Regions from separate parts of the Thermoanaerobacterium sp. CMT5567-10 genome, predicted to be linked through region 1. Evidence: a T-box and tRNA genes for the amino acid it is inferred to sense, from the RefSeq annotation. Region 1 holds a T-box; the other holds one or more tRNA genes.
The links. A T-box is a leader RNA that pairs with one kind of tRNA and senses whether it is charged. The one in region 1 lies ahead of Q2T46_RS02660 (valine--tRNA ligase), so its partner is inferred to be a tRNA-Val.
Positions count from the first base shown of each region.

Region 1 (8,049 bases):
GAGTGAGGCACCATGGCGATATTGCCAGAATAGAACTTAATCCAGATCAGATTAATATGATGATGGATGAAAACATCAGGAAAAAAGTTGTATCAAAATTGAAAGAAATAGGCTTTAAATATGTTTCACTTGATCTTGAAGGTTATAGAACAGGCAGTATGAATGAAGCAATATCGGAGCTGATAAATAATGTACGATAACGTAATAAGGGACGTTCTTAAAAAATATGAAAATGGCTATATAGGATTAAATGAGGCAGTTGATATATTAAAAAAGCTTCCATACGAAGATTTAGGGTTTGCAAAGATTGACTACAATAGAGAAGTTAGACGAGGTTTCCCTGAAGTCATTTACTGTGAAGGTAAGACGCCTGAACAGGTTAAGGAAATAGCGCTTAGGATGTATGAAAGGGGAAGCAATGTTTTAGGTACTAGGGCGTCTATTGAACACTTTGAAGCATTGAAGGAAGTATGCGATAAGGCAGTTTATTACGATGTGGCGAGGATTATATCGATTAAATCAGAAGAGATAATGCCTACAAAAGGTGTTATCGGTGTTGTGGCAGCAGGTACATCTGACTTGCCTGTTGCTGAAGAAGCTGCTGTAACGGCAGAACTTATGGGGAATTCTGTAAAGCGTATATATGATGTAGGTGTAGCTGGAATACACAGATTGATGAGCAAAGTTGAAGAATTGAGAAAATTTAGAGTCATAATATGTATAGCAGGAATGGAAGGTGCACTACCTACTGTAGTCGGAGGGCTTGTGGCTTGTCCAATTATCGCAGTTCCAACAAGCGTGGGATATGGAGCTAATTTTCATGGACTTTCTGCACTGCTTGCTATGCTTAATTCATGCTCCAGCGGTGTCAGCGTAGTGAACATCGATAATGGGTTTGGTGCAGCTTATTCAGCAAGTTTAATAAACAAGATAGGAGAGTAATGATATGAGATTTCTATACTTTGATTGCTTTGCAGGAATTTCTGGTGATATGACAATTTCATCTCTTCTTAGCCATGGTATCGATATTGATAAATTTAAAGGCGAATTAAGTAAATTGCCACTTGATGGATATGATTTAGAATTTGGAAGCGCAAAGAAAAATGGCATAACTGCAAATACTTTCAAAGTTAATTATGATGACCATCACCATCATCATAGAACTATGAAAGATATAGAGAATATCATAAATCGAAGTTCGCTGAATGATGATGTAAAAGAAATGAGTCTTAAGATATTTCGCAATTTAGCAGATGCTGAAGGCAAAGTGCATGGGATGTCGCCTGAGGAAGTTCACTTTCATGAAGTCGGTGCAGTTGATTCTATAATCGATATAGTTGGGACATCTGTGCTTATAAATATGATTGCACCAGATAAGATAATTTTTTCAAAACTTCCTGTAGGATCAGGCTTTGTAAATAGCCAGCATGGTGTGATACCTGTACCTGCACCGGCAACAGCGGAGCTTTTAAAGGGTATACCGGTGTATGACAATGGAATAAGTGGAGAGCTTGTAACGCCTACAGGTGCAGCTATAGCAAAAACAATAGCTGATGAATTTGGAACGATTCCAGAAGTGAAGATCGATTCAATAGGATACGGTGCTGGATTTAAGGACTTTGAGATTCCAAATGTTTTAAGGACGATGATAGGCACGATAGATGTAAAAAAAAAGTAGAAAATCTTACTGTTCTTGAAACGAACATAGATGACATGAGTCCGGAATATTATCAATATATATTTGATAGACTTCTTAAAAACGGAGCTTTGGATGTTTATATTACTCCAATATTTATGAAAAAGCAAAGACCTGCAAATATGCTTTCTGTGCTTTGTAAAGAAGAGATGGCAGATTTACTGCGAAAGATAATATTCGAAGAAACATCTACATTTGGCATAAGAGAGTATAAAGTAAATAGATATGCACTTCAAAGGGAATTTAAAACTGTAAAGACACCTATTGGTAATGTAAGAGTTAAAATGGGTTATATGGATGGCAAACTCCTAAAATCACATCCTGAATCAGACGATGTAAAAGCTATTGCTGAAAAAACCGGGCTTTCTATATTATCAGTCTTAAAAATTTTAAAAGATTATGAAGATGAAAATATCACGTAAAAATACTGAAAGTACTAGCTTTCAGTATTTTTACTTATCTGTATACATTTTTAAAACAGGTCTTAATTTTAGAGATAGATATGAAGATATTAAAACTTTTATAAAATCACCTAATAAGTATGGTACTGCTCCTAATAGGACTGCTTTTTTAATTTCCAACCCAGCCACAACACTTAGCTGCAAAACGCCTAGCGCATATACAATCAATATACCGCCAATAATATTTGCCAATATTAATTTAAAAAAGTTGATGTTTCCTATTCTCACAAGTAAAGATATGACAAAAGAAGCTATTGGCATAGCAATTAGGTAACCGCCTGTAGGACCTAACAGTACGCTAATACCGCCATGAAATCCTGCAAAAACAGGAATACCAATCGCACCAAGTGCAAGATAGATAATCATGCTGAATAATGACGTGATAGGATCTAATAGGCTTCCAGACAACATTAATGCAAATGTTTGGCCTGTTATAGGCACTGGCGAAAAAGGCAGCGGTATACTTATAAAGCTCATGACAATTGTGATAGAAGCAAACATAGATGCAAGTGTCATCTTTTTTAATGAAAAGATAGAATTGTCATTATGTACTATCAAATTATTCACCTCGCCTTTGCAAATTTATTTATAATTATAAATGATATAATCTATATTTGTCAACTTAAATTTTATAGTTGGTTAACAAATAGTGATATTGACAATTTGCTGGTTAATGTATATATTATATATTAATAACATATTCTTGCCATGATAGTGAGGAGTAAATGTATCAGATAAAAGAGAGGGATTCCCTAAGGCTGAAAGGTTTCCTTATCGTTAGGTACATTGAAGGTAGCACTGGAGCATGTAAGCTGAAATGTAAGTAGGCTTAAACGGGTTTGCCCGATATAGCTTAAGTTATAAAATAAGGTGGTACCGCGGAAAACCTTCGCCCTTTTGGGAAAGGTTTTTTTATTTTACTTAAAAATAAAAACTTGAAAGGAGATAAAAATGGATATTGCAAAGACGTACAATCCAAAAGAATTTGAAGATAGAATATACAATGAATGGATGGAGAAAGGGTACTTTACCCCAAAAATTGATTATAGCAAAAAACCATTTACAATAGTCATACCACCGCCTAACATTACAGGGCAACTGCACATGGGACATGCACTGGACAACACTATGCAGGACATAATCATAAGGTGGAAAAGGATGCAGGGATATGTTGCTCTTTGGATACCGGGGTCGGATCATGCCAGTATTGCAACAGAAGTAAAAGTTCTTGATAAAATAAAAGAAGAGACAGGACTTACTAAAAGAGATATAGGCAGGGAAAAGTTTTTAGAAAGGGCATGGCAATGGAAGGAAAAATATGAAAACCGAATTTTGGATCAGCTAAAAAAACTAGGTTCTTCTTGTGACTGGACGAGAAAAAGATTTACGATGGATGAGGCTTTGTCAAAAGCGGTCAGAGAAGTTTTTGTTGCGCTTTATAAAAAAGGGCTTATATATCGTGGAGACAGGATAATAAACTGGTGTCCTAGCTGTAAAACTGCATTATCAGACGCTGAAGTAGAACATGAAGATGAGTCTGGACATCTTTGGTATATCAGGTATCCTGTAAAAGGTGAAGATGGATATGTTACGATCGCTACTACAAGGCCTGAAACTATGCTGGGAGATGTGGCAGTAGCTGTAAATCCTAATGATGATAGGTATAAAGGATTAAACGGAAAAAAACTTATTCTCCCGATAGTAGGAAGGGAGATTCCTATAATTGAAGATGACTATGTAGATCCTTCATTTGGAACAGGTGCTGTCAAGGTGACGCCGGCGCATGATCCAAATGATTTCGAAATGGGAATAAGACATGGTCTAGAATTCATAAATATAATGAATGAGGATGCTACGATAAATGAAAACGGCGGTGAATATTCAGGTCTAGATAGGTACGAAGCTCGTAAAAAGATTGTTGATGAACTTAAAGACATGGGACTTCTGGAAAAAGTAGAAGACTTAAATCATAGTGTAGGGCACTGCTATAGATGTCACACGACTGTTGAGCCGTTTTTATCAAAGCAATGGTTTGTAAAGATGGAACCGCTGGCGAAGCCTGCACTTGAAGCAGTAAGGACAGGTAAAATTGAATTCATACCTGAAAGATTTGAAAAAATATATTTCAATTGGCTTAACAACATAAAGGATTGGTGCATATCAAGGCAGCTTTGGTGGGGTCATAGGATACCTGCATGGTATTGCGATGATTGTGGTTATGTCACTGTTTCAAAAAATGATCCAACTTGTTGTGAGCAGTGCGGTAGCAAAAACATACATCAAGACGAGGATGTGCTGGATACGTGGTTTAGCTCAGCATTATGGCCTTTTTCAACGATGGGATGGCCTGATGAAACGGAAGACTTAAAATATTTCTTCCCCACTGATGTGCTTGTTACAGGATATGACATAATATTCTTCTGGGTAGCTAGAATGATTTTCATGAGCCTGGAATTCATGAAAGAGGTGCCTTTCAAGCGCGTTTTAATACACGGACTTGTTAGAGATTCTCAGGGCAGGAAAATGAGTAAATCGCTGGGAAATGGCATTGATCCATTAGAAATTATAGATAAGTATGGTGCTGATACACTCAGGTTTACTCTTATTACAGGCAATGCACCGGGAAATGATATGAGATTTAGCGATGACAAGCTGGAAGCCAGCAGAAACTTTGCTAATAAGCTGTGGAATGCATCTAGATACGTAATGCTAAATCTAACAAGTGATGATACAACGCTTTATCTAGAAAATCTAAATCTTGCAGATAAATGGATTTTAACGAGATTAAACAATGTTGTGAAAGAAGTGACGGAAAACCTTGAAAAATATGAATTAGGAATAGCTGCAGGAAAATTGTATGATTTTCTCTGGAGCGAGTTCTGCGATTGGTATATAGAGCTTAGCAAGCCTGTGCTTTATGGTGATGATTTAGAGGCTAAGAAAAAAACAAAATCTGTATTGAGGTATGTACTAGACAATACGTTAAGGCTTTTACATCCATTCATGCCTTTTATAACAGAGGAAATATTTAAGAACATACCACATGATGGTGAAACGATTATGCTGAGCAAATGGCCAGAATACAGAGAAGATTTGAATTTTGAAAAAGAGGCAAAGGATACAATACTTATAATGGATGCTATAAAAACCATAAGGAATCTAAGAGCAGAAGCATCAGTATCACCATCAAAAAAGGCAAGAGTGATAATAAACTCAGATAGGGAAGATGTTATAAAAATTTTTAGAGATGGAGAGAATTATATTACTAAACTTGCCGGAGCTAGTGAAGTCATATATGAAAGAGACAAAGATAAACTTCCACAAAAGGCTATGTCTGGGTCAGTTGAAGGCACATTGATTGTCATGCCGTTAGAGGATTTAATAGATATAAAAGTTGAAATAGAAAGATTAAGAAGCGAGAGAGAGCGTGTAATTAGCGAGTTAAAACGCGCAGAAGGCATGCTTAAGAATGAAAAGTTTATAAGTAAGGCACCAAAGCATGTAGTGGATGCAGAAAAGGAAAAGTACGAAAAGTATACTGAGATACTTAAAAATTTAGATGATAGGATTGACTACTTAATGAAATGATTTTGATGCCTCAATAGGAGGTTATAGGATGTTTACACTATTCAAGAAGGTAGAAAAAAATCCAACTTTAACGATAAGAGAAGCAAATGTGAGAGATGCCAAAGGAATAGTGAAGCTGCTTGATAGCGTCGGGAAAGAAAAAATATACATGGTTTCAGAAAATTTAGGGTGGTCAGAAGAAGAGGAAAAACAATTGATAAAGCGACTTGACCGAGGGAAAGACCTGATTCTGGTAGCTGATTATGGAGGAAATATTGTAGGCTGCCTTACTCTTTTTAGGTATTATGGCGGCAGATCGCCTAAAGTTCAACATGTAGGTGAAATCGGCATAAGCATAGATGCTAAATACAGGAATGTCGGCATTGGGTCGAAACTTTTTGAATATACGATTGATTGGGCTAGAAAAAGAAACTATAAAAAATTATGTTTGAGTGTTTTTAGTTCCAATACAAAAGCTATCCATTTGTATAAAAAATATGGATTTGAAGAAGAAGGGCGTAGAAGGAAACAATTTAAAATCGGCAATGAATATGTAGATGAAATACTAATGGGATTATTTTTATAAAACATCCCCAGACAATAAATGTCTTGTCTGGGGTTTTGAATTTCGGAGGATGAGAATATGAATTATCAAGATGCAATAGATTATATTCATAACACACACAAGTTTGGAATGAAACTAGGCCTTGAAAATATAAAACGCTTGCTTATACATATGGGAAATCCACAGAGCAATTTAAAATTTATTCATGTAGCTGGGACAAATGGAAAAGGTTCAACATGTGCTTTTATAAATAGTATTTTACTTGAAGCAGGTTTTAAAGTAGGTCTTTATACATCTCCATATTTAGAAGAATTTGAAGAGAGGATGAGGATAAATAATCAAAATATTCCAAAAGACAAGTTGATATATTACGTTGAATACATAAAACCTATTATAGAAAAGATTGTTGATGAAGGATATAACCATCCTACAGAATTTGAGATAATCACGGCAATTGCATTTAAATATTTTTGCGATGAAAATGTTGATTTTGTTGTGCTAGAAGTAGGGCTAGGAGGGCGTTTTGACGCTACAAATGTCATAGAAAGATCGCTAGTATCTGTAATAACAACAATTGATTATGACCACATGGATAAGCTTGGAGATACTTTAGAAAAGATAGCATTTGAAAAAGCTGGCATCATAAAAGAAAATGGGACAGTCGTTAGTTTTTATCAAAAAGATGAGGCACTTAAGGTAATAGAGGAAGTTTCTAGGCTTAAGAATGCATCCCTATCTGTTATGGATACAAATGATGTTAAAATTAAAGAATCTGACAGCAATCATCAGGTATTTGACTACAAAAATTACAAAAATCTTAAGATAAGCATAATTGGAAAGCATCAGGTTTACAATGCTTCACTGGCTGTTATGGCTGTAGAGAAGCTAAAACAATATGGTATAAGTTTTAGTGAAGATGTGATAAAAAGGGGACTTATTAATGCAAAGTGGCCAGGAAGAATCGAAGTTATCAGTAAGTTACCATTAATCGTAATAGATGGTGCCCATAATCCCCAAGGCATGGCTGTATTAAAGGAAGCTTTGAATTTATTCACATATAATAGATTGATACTTGTCATTGGCATGCTGAAGGACAAAGATACAGATAGTATGTTAAAATTGATAGTTCCTGAAGCAGACCTTATAATAACAACAAAACCCATAAGCGATAGGGCTTACACTGCAGAAGAATTATCACAAAAAATTGCATATGATGATGTATTGCATTTTGAAAACATAGATGATGCAATAAATGAAGCTTTAAAACGTGCAGGAAAAAATGATTTAATATTATTTTGTGGTTCCATTTACATGATAGGGTATGTCAGGATGTATTTAAAAAATGTAATAAAATAAATATTTAAATAATATAATATAGAGAACTATAGTCTCCAGAAGGTGGTTGTATGGAATATAACAGTGCACAACTTCTACAAGAGATAGATAATGCACTAAAGCGACTTAAGGAAAGCGAATTGTATCTTGAAAGAGTTGAAAAAGACAACTACCTTAAAACAAAACTTGCACAGTTGAAATATGACTTTGCAAGGGAGGAATACTTAAGACTTTTGAAAATTGCGCGAGATGAGCATATAAAGTACGATATGCAGGATTTGTATGAAAAGATTATAGACGTGTGATGAAAGCGGCCAAACGGCCGCTCACTGTATTTTTAGTAAATAGTATAAAACTTGATTAAGATACAGGATATACATAAGCGCTTTGTTCTAGCTGCACATCACTTATTTGTCCAATCAGCC
Region 1 covers NZ_CP130558.2:478,883-486,931, reverse strand. Annotated here, with positions in the region: gene larE (ATP-dependent sacrificial sulfur transferase LarE) at 1-200, shown strand, start outside; gene larB (nickel pincer cofactor biosynthesis protein LarB) at 190-942, shown strand; gene larC (nickel pincer cofactor biosynthesis protein LarC) at 947-1,678, shown strand; gene larC (nickel insertion protein) at 1,714-2,118, shown strand; gene Q2T46_RS02665 (biotin transporter BioY) at 2,149-2,715, opposite strand; T-box leader at 2,857-3,057, shown strand; gene Q2T46_RS02660 (valine--tRNA ligase) at 3,109-5,745, shown strand; gene Q2T46_RS02655 (GNAT family N-acetyltransferase) at 5,774-6,310, shown strand; gene Q2T46_RS02650 (folylpolyglutamate synthase/dihydrofolate synthase family protein) at 6,368-7,645, shown strand; gene Q2T46_RS02645 (hypothetical protein) at 7,696-7,929, shown strand; gene Q2T46_RS02640 (stalk domain-containing protein) at 7,985-8,049, opposite strand, start outside.

Region 2 (8,049 bases), 1.0 Mb from region 1:
AATTCAAAATCTATATTATATCCGTCGAAACCATGCTTTCTCAATAAACTTATAAGCTCATTCATTGTCTCAGTCTTAACTTTCGAATCAGTCAAGACGGAGTCTTTGCTGTCAGCCACGTTTACAAGCGGTATAACTTTTAGTCCATTTTTCAGCAAAGCTTAGCGCCTGTGAATTAGTGGAATCTTTCACTGTACCATCGCCTTAAACAGTTAGCCATAATGGTGACAAAGTATTCATGTACTTCGCATATTTTACAAGCGAATTGTATGAATTATCGTATCCAGGCGAATCAACGTAGAAACCAACAACATTTAAACTTCTTTTAGATGTAACCGGCTTTTTTACAGAGCTTTTGCAACCTGCCAATGATACAGTTGCAAGTACCATGATAAAAACCAGTATCAATATAAAATATGTTTTGAATTTTTTCATAAGATATAACCTCCTTATAAAACTTCCTGGTTGTATCTTTTCTTGAGAACTAAAAATTTATGTAAGATACAATTTTTCAGTTTCTCTGCCCTGGCACATAATCACCGGGTTTGACATTAAATGATACACTATGTCCATCACTTGTAGCAACAATTGTTCCACATTCATCTGTTCTATATACAGGTATATTTCTTGCTTTAAGCTTTTTCAATGTCACACTATGCGGATGACCGTAGTCATTTCCTTTGCCACATGAAATAACTGCATACTCTGGGTCAACAGCGTCCAAAAATGCTGCTGTAGTTGATGTATAACTTCCATGATGACCAATTTTAAGGACATCAGACTTTAAGTCGTATCCTTGATTAATCATTTCCTTTTCTGATTCAGCTTCAGCATCCCCTGTAAACAAAAACGATGTGTCACCGTAATTTAATTTGATTACAGCACTGTATTCATTGAGATCATCATATTTGGTCCTGTTGGGTGCAATCATCTTGGCACTAACTTCAGGCCCGAGATCCAGAGATACTCCCGCTTTTGCCACGTCTATCTTTAATCCTTTATTTTTTGCCGCATTCAATACATATTCAAATGTTTTTGTATTTGTCGTCACTTTCGGCATGTAAAATTTACCAATATCAAAATTGTTTATTACATAATCCATACCACCAATGTGATCCTCATGTGGATGCGTTCCTACTAATATATCAATTTTTTTGACACCTAAGCTTTTTATATAGTCAACAACCTTTTTGCCCATTTCTGGAACACCTGCATCTATTAACATCGTTTTACCATCAGGTGACTTAATAAAAATGCTGTCGCCTTGACCTACATCTATAAAGTAAACTTTAAGTATTCCATCTTTAGATTGTACAGTAGAATTTTGTGTTTCACTTTGTACTTGATTGAAATTCGTAGTATCCAAAGAACAACCAGCTAAAGAAAAAAGCAAAGCAACTATTAAGCTAAAAATTAGAATTTTTTTAAACATAATGCACCTCTTTATTCTCTGAATAATTCATCAGCCAATTTTTTTATGTACTGGCTCCTCATCTTCGTCTCTTCTTTATCTATACGAATATCAATTCTAACTACATCCCCTTCTTTCGCATCCTTTGGCAAAAGCAAACGAGGAATATTAAACGTAATACGACCATACTCTATAACAACATAGTCACCTTCAAATCTATCTATAATACATTTCTCATCCATAAACATCCCTCCACTTTTATTATAACATGCAACCAATTCATAACACGTCATTTAGCTTTATTTTATGTAAATCATAAAATTTAAGCAAAAAAAATTACTAACTTACGTTAGCAATTATCAGTGTAAGTTTATAATTGTAAGTGGAGATGAAGGGATTTGAACCCTCGACTCCCACAATGCGAATGTGGTACTCTCCCGCTGAGTTACATCCCCATCGTAAATAATTATACTATAAAATCACCATAATTTCTACAAATTTTTTGTTTTCACATTGCAATAACGTCTATTAAATGATAACATAATTTACGATATAATATATTCCCAACATATTAAGGAGATGGTGGTATGCTATTAAAAGACAATGATGTGGTTCTTTTTCAAGGTGATAGCGTCACAGATGCTGGGCGCAATAGGGAAAACCCTGACGACTTAGGATATGGTTACCCAACCATAATTGCATCAATGTTTTACGCATTGCATCCTGAGTTAAACGTAAAATTCATAAATAGAGGCGTAAGCGGTAACAGGGTTAGAGATCTTAAAGAGCGTTGGAATAGCGACTGCATAGATTTAAAGCCCACTTTTGTGTCAATACTGATAGGAATAAATGACACGTGGAGAAACTACGACAACAATGACTACACATCACCAGAAAAATTCGAAGAAGACTACAGGTACATACTTGAAACGACAAAGGAAAAACTTGACGCAAAAATCATAATGATGGAACCTTTCGTCCTGCCAGAACCAGAAGATAGAAAGGGATGGCGAGTCGATCTAGACCCAAAAATACATGTTGTTAGAAAACTTGCAAGAGAATTTGGAGCATATTTTATTCCACTTGACGGTATCATGGCACAATACTCGATTATAAAAGAGCCAACTTTTTGGGCTTCAGATGGCGTACATCCAACAAATGCAGGACATGCACTCATTGCAAAGGAATGGCTTAAATTGGTGAAGGCTTTATAAATAATTTTCAAACTGCCTCTTTATTAAAAATGAGGCAGCTTTTTTAAATAAAAAATCCGACTTTGATAGCCGGACATGTTTCATTTGGTGGGGTTAACAGGACTCGAACCTGTGGCCTCTACGATGTGAGCGTAGCGCTCTAACCGGCTGGGCTATAACCCCACTTTTAAAAACATTTTAAGTTAACATACATATTTAATGGTGGGGTTAACAGGGCTCGAACCTGTGACCTCTACGATGTCAACGTAGCGCTCTAACCAGCTGGGCTATAACCCCACTAATCTACATGTCTAGTATATTATATTTTCATATCTATGTCAACATCACGGTCATCTTAAATATAAGACCTTATAAGTCTACAGTTACCAGTAACCGTATATTTATCAATAGATGCAGGAACTAGCATCGATTCTCCACTTTTTAAGTGCATTGTATCATTGTCATATGACAATTTACATTCACCATCTATCACTACCAGTGTATTGAAAGTCCCATTTGTTTCTATATTCAATGACGAATCTACAACTATTACGTCTGTTTTGAAATATTTGGAGTCTACCACTTTAGCTATGCTTCCGCCTTCTATTTTTTTATATTCAGGTACAATCTTATCGCTCTTTAAATTAAAATCAATTACATCTAAAGCCTTATCTATATGAAGCTCCCTTTTATTGCCATTATCGTCAACTCTATTGTAATCATAAACTCTGTAAGTAAGATCAGAATTCTGCTGTATTTCACATATGAGTATACCATCGCCTATAGCATGTACCATTCCTGAAGGAATATAAACAACATCGCCGGGATTTACTTCTACCTCATTTAGGCAATCTTCCAATATACCTTCATCCAACAGTGTCTTAAACTGTTCTTTCGTAGTACCTTCTTTTAAACCGCAAACAAGTTTAGCTCCAGGCTTCGCGTCTATTATGTACCACATTTCTGTCTTACCTAGATCGCCGTTTTCATGTTTGTACGCATAATCATCATCGGGATGTACTTGCACCGACAGCTTATCATTTGCATCTATTATCTTTATCAACAAAGGAAATCTATCGTACGATTTACCTTCTCCGTATAACTCATTCTTATAATTTTTTGCCAATTCATTTAATTTGATTCCGTCAAAACTTCCACCTTCGACTTTGCTAACAGCAGTTCTATTGTCAGAAATACACCACAACTCACCAATTTTATCACCATCAGGAATATTAAATCCGTATCTGGTCTTTAAAGCATTACCACCCCATATTCTTTTCATGAATATTGGCTTAAACTTTAATGGTTGCATTCAATCACCCTCTAAATAATTATTCAGCAATATTAAGTGCAATTTCAATCATATCATTAAATGTCTTTTGTCTTTCCTCAGCAGATGTAGCATGTCCAGTTACAAGGCTGTCACTAACTGTCAATATGGTAAGCGCATCTACACCGTATTTAGCAGCTAAAGTGTAAAGACCTGCAGTCTCCATTTCAACTGCCAAAACCCCAAACTTTGCCCACAGTTTCCAGCTATCTTTATCATCGTTGTAAAATGTATCCGAAGAAAGGACATTTCCTACTTTCACATTTATGCCCATACTTGTAGCAGCATCATAAGCCTTTTTTAGAAGTTTAAAGCTGGCAGTTGGAGCATAATCCATTCCATTAAATCTAATCCTATTTATAGCGGAATCTGTCGATGATGACATTGCAAATATTACATCTCTTATATTTACATCAGGCTGCATTGAACCACATGTGCCAATTCTTATCAGATTTTTTACATTGTAGCTTTCAATAAGCTCGTTAACATATATTGATATTGATGGTATACCCATTCCTGTACCTTGCACAGATACCCTTTTATCCTTATAATTTCCGGTGTAGCCATACATTCCGCGAATTTCGTTGTAGCATTTTACATCGCTTAAAAAATTCTCGGCAATATATTTAGCTCTTAAAGGATCTCCCGGAAGTAGTACCGTATTTGCTACTTCTCCTTCTTTTGCACCAATGTGAATACTCATAACCGCATCTCCTTTTCATATTTTACCCAATACTATATTAACAAAAAAAATCTAAACCTTCAATTATATATAATCATTAAGAATATTTTTGTCTTTTACAATGCTGTCTATTACACCACCACCAAGACAATATTCACCATCGTAAAATACGACAAATTGTCCTGGTGTAACAGCCCTTTGCGGCTTATCAAAAACCACCAAGTACCCAGCGTCTTTAGCATAAACAGTTACATCTTGGTCAGGCTGCCTATACCTGAATTTTGCCTTGCATCTAAATGTATCAGCTTCTATGCTGTTGTCAATCCAATTAACATCTTTAGCAAACAATGCATACGAATATAAAGCTGGATTTTTTTCACCTTGTGCCACATAAAGTATATTGTTTTTAACATCTTTATCAACTACAAACCAAGGTTCTCCAGTACCAATGCCACCTATTCCTAGCCCTCTTCTCTGTCCTAATGTATAAAACATCAATCCGTCGTGTTTTCCTAAAACACGTCCTGATAAATCTCTTATTTCTCCCGGCTTAGCAGGCAGAAATTGATTTAAAAATTCTTTAAACTTCCTTTCTCCGATAAAGCATATACCTGTGCTGTCTTTTTTATCTGCAGTTTTAAGACCAGCCTTTCTAGCTATTTCTCTGACTTCAAATTTGTTTAAGTGGCCTATTGGAAACATCGTCTTAGACAACTGCTTCTGCCCTAATTCACACAAAAAATACGTTTGATCTTTATTTTTATCAACACCTTTTAACATCCTGTATTTACCGTTGCTGTATTCTATTCTTGCATAGTGGCCTGTTGCAATATAGTCTGCTCCAATTTTCAATGAAAAATCTAAAAATGCTTTGAATTTTATCTCTTTATTGCACATAACGTCCGGATTTGGTGTTCTTCCACTTTGGTATTCATTCAAAAAATATTTAAATACCCTATCCCAATATTCCTGAGTAAAATTTATTGAATAATACGGTATGCCAATTTTATCACAAACTCTGACAACATCTTCATAATCCTCTGCTGCTGTACAGTATCCAGAGTCATCTTCTTCATCCCAGTTTTTCATAAATATCCCGACTACATCGTATCCTTGCTCTTTAAGAAGCAGTGCAGATACAGATGAATCAACTCCACCGGACATTCCTACTACGACTTTTATATTCTTATTACTTCCAATCATTTAGATTTACAACCTCTCTTAAAAAATAATTATTGAAAAAAACCCAATGCCATATGACATTGAGTTTTATGCTTGATTACGAGCAAGTCTATAAGCCGAGTTCTGTTTTAGATGGTCATCTATCTACGATATCAGTTGCCTGATACCTCTAGCGGTTTTACCCGAGGGTTAAGCGGGCCACTTATCATTCCCTCCTATTTTACCTTGCTCCAGGTGGGGTTTACAGAGCATTCCAGTCGCCTGGATGCTGGTGAGCTCTTACCTCGCCTTTCCACCCTTACCTACCACTTAATTCGTTAATAACGAGTTAAGTGGTAGGCGGTATATCTCTGTTGCACTTTCCTTGGAGTCACCTCCACCGGGTATTACCCGGCACCTTGCCCTATGGAGCTCGGACTTTCCTCGTACATATAGTACGCGACCATCTGGCTTACTCGTATATTTTGCTCTCTAGATTAAATATGGTATCACTATTTCTGTAGATTGTCAAATGGTAATTATTACATGAATATAAATGGATCAACTTGTTCCTCACTAGTAATGACATTTAAGTCTACATTCATTTTTTGTGCTTCATCCCTTATGTATTCAGCGATGAAATTTACAGAAATCTTCTCAGTGCCAAAGTGTCCTGCATCGATTATGGCCAGTCCAAGATGCCTTGCATCTACTGCATCATGGTATCCCACATCTCCTGTAATCAAAACATCGGCACCTTTAAAAGCTGATATAGATACAAGATTACCACCGCTACCACCACAAATAGCCACTTTATTTATGGTTTTCTGCAAATCACCTACAACTCTGAGATTCTTTAGTCCTAACTTAGCTTTTACACCATTGGCAAGGTCTTCTAATGTAGTACCTTTTATGTATCCTATTCTTCCCATTCCATATTCGTCATACAGCGTCTCTACTGGATATATGTCATACGCTACTTCTTCATATGGATGAACCTTTAGCATAGCACTAATTATTCTGTTTACCAATTTTTCTGGAGCAATCGTCTCAATCCTTACTTCTTGTGTATTTTCTACTTTGCCTATTTCACCTATGAAAGGATTTGTTCCCTCTAATGGTCTAAAACTCCCTGTACCCAATATTTGAAAAGTACAATCACTGTAATTTCCTATAAACCCGGCACCTGCATTGCACATAGCATTTTTTACTATCTCCTCATATCCAATAGGTACATATACGACGATTTTCTTATATCCTTCTTTGTATGTAACATGTAGTATTTCCTCATCGTATATACCAAGTATATTGCAAAGAATATCATTCATTCCACCCTTTGCAGCATCAAAATTAGTATGAGCAGAATAAACTGGTATGTCTTCTTTCACCAGCATGGTTATTATTTCCCCTGCCGGATTGTCTGTACGTACGTTCTTTAAAGGTCTAAATATAATTGGGTGGTGTGTGATTATCATATCTACCTTTTTTGATATAGCTTCTTTTACAACTTCTCTCGTCGCATCTAAAGCTACCATCACAGTAGAGACATCTTTTCGAGGGTTTCCAACTAAAAGTCCTATGTTGTCCCAATCTTCTGCACACTTATGTGGTGCAAGTTTGTCAATCATTCCGGCTATTGTCTGGCATTTCAGACTCATATAATAACACCTCATATTTTTTAATTTTATGCAAAATATCCTCTTTTAAAGAGGCACTATTATTGCCTTTAGAAACTTCATCAATTATTTTATTCAACTTTCCTATTTTATATCTTATAAAATCTTTAAGCAAAGGGTGACTCTTTTCAAAGAGTTTTTTGCCTATTTCAAAAAAAATCTCATCGTCAACCGTTTCAATGCCATGCTCAACAGTTATTATTTCAAAAAATTTACCTTTTTCGAAAACAAGGTCTTCATCAATAATTGAATATCCATTTTCACAAATATATCTGCGAAGATGGTCTGATGCTGTCATAGGCTGCAAAATAAACCTCTTTATCGTCGCTGCAATATTTTTATCTTTTTCCAATATATCTGTTATTAGTATTCCACCCATTCCTGCTATTATTGCAGTATCAACTTCGTATGGTTTTATAACACTTAATCCATCACCAAGCCGTACAATAATATTTTCTGACAACTTGTGCCTTTCGATCTCATCAATAGCTTTATTAAGGGAAGCTAATTTTACATCAGATGCAATAATGTAGTCTGAAATGCCATTTAAGTAAAGGTAGACAGGTATATAACCATGATCTGTCCCAATATCTGCA
Region 2 covers NZ_CP130558.2:2,500,539-2,508,587, reverse strand. Annotated here, with positions in the region: gene Q2T46_RS12750 (hypothetical protein) at 1-158, opposite strand, end outside; gene Q2T46_RS12745 (hypothetical protein) at 205-435, opposite strand; gene Q2T46_RS12740 (ComEC/Rec2 family competence protein) at 512-1,432, opposite strand; gene Q2T46_RS12735 (DUF3006 domain-containing protein) at 1,444-1,653, opposite strand; tRNA gene Q2T46_RS12730 (tRNA-Ala) at 1,795-1,866, opposite strand; gene Q2T46_RS12725 (SGNH/GDSL hydrolase family protein) at 1,999-2,625, shown strand; tRNA gene Q2T46_RS12720 (tRNA-Val) at 2,711-2,787, opposite strand; tRNA gene Q2T46_RS12715 (tRNA-Val) at 2,825-2,901, opposite strand; gene manA (mannose-6-phosphate isomerase, class I) at 2,960-3,916, opposite strand; gene deoD (purine-nucleoside phosphorylase) at 3,936-4,637, opposite strand; gene mnmA (tRNA 2-thiouridine(34) synthase MnmA) at 4,701-5,819, opposite strand; RNA gene rnpB (RNase P RNA component class A) at 5,895-6,256, opposite strand; gene Q2T46_RS12690 (Nif3-like dinuclear metal center hexameric protein) at 6,320-7,435, opposite strand; gene Q2T46_RS12685 (class I SAM-dependent methyltransferase) at 7,398-8,049, opposite strand, start outside.
Region 2: it encodes a tRNA-Val, which carries the amino acid that the T-box ahead of Q2T46_RS02660 (valine--tRNA ligase) is inferred to sense. The anticodon was not compared.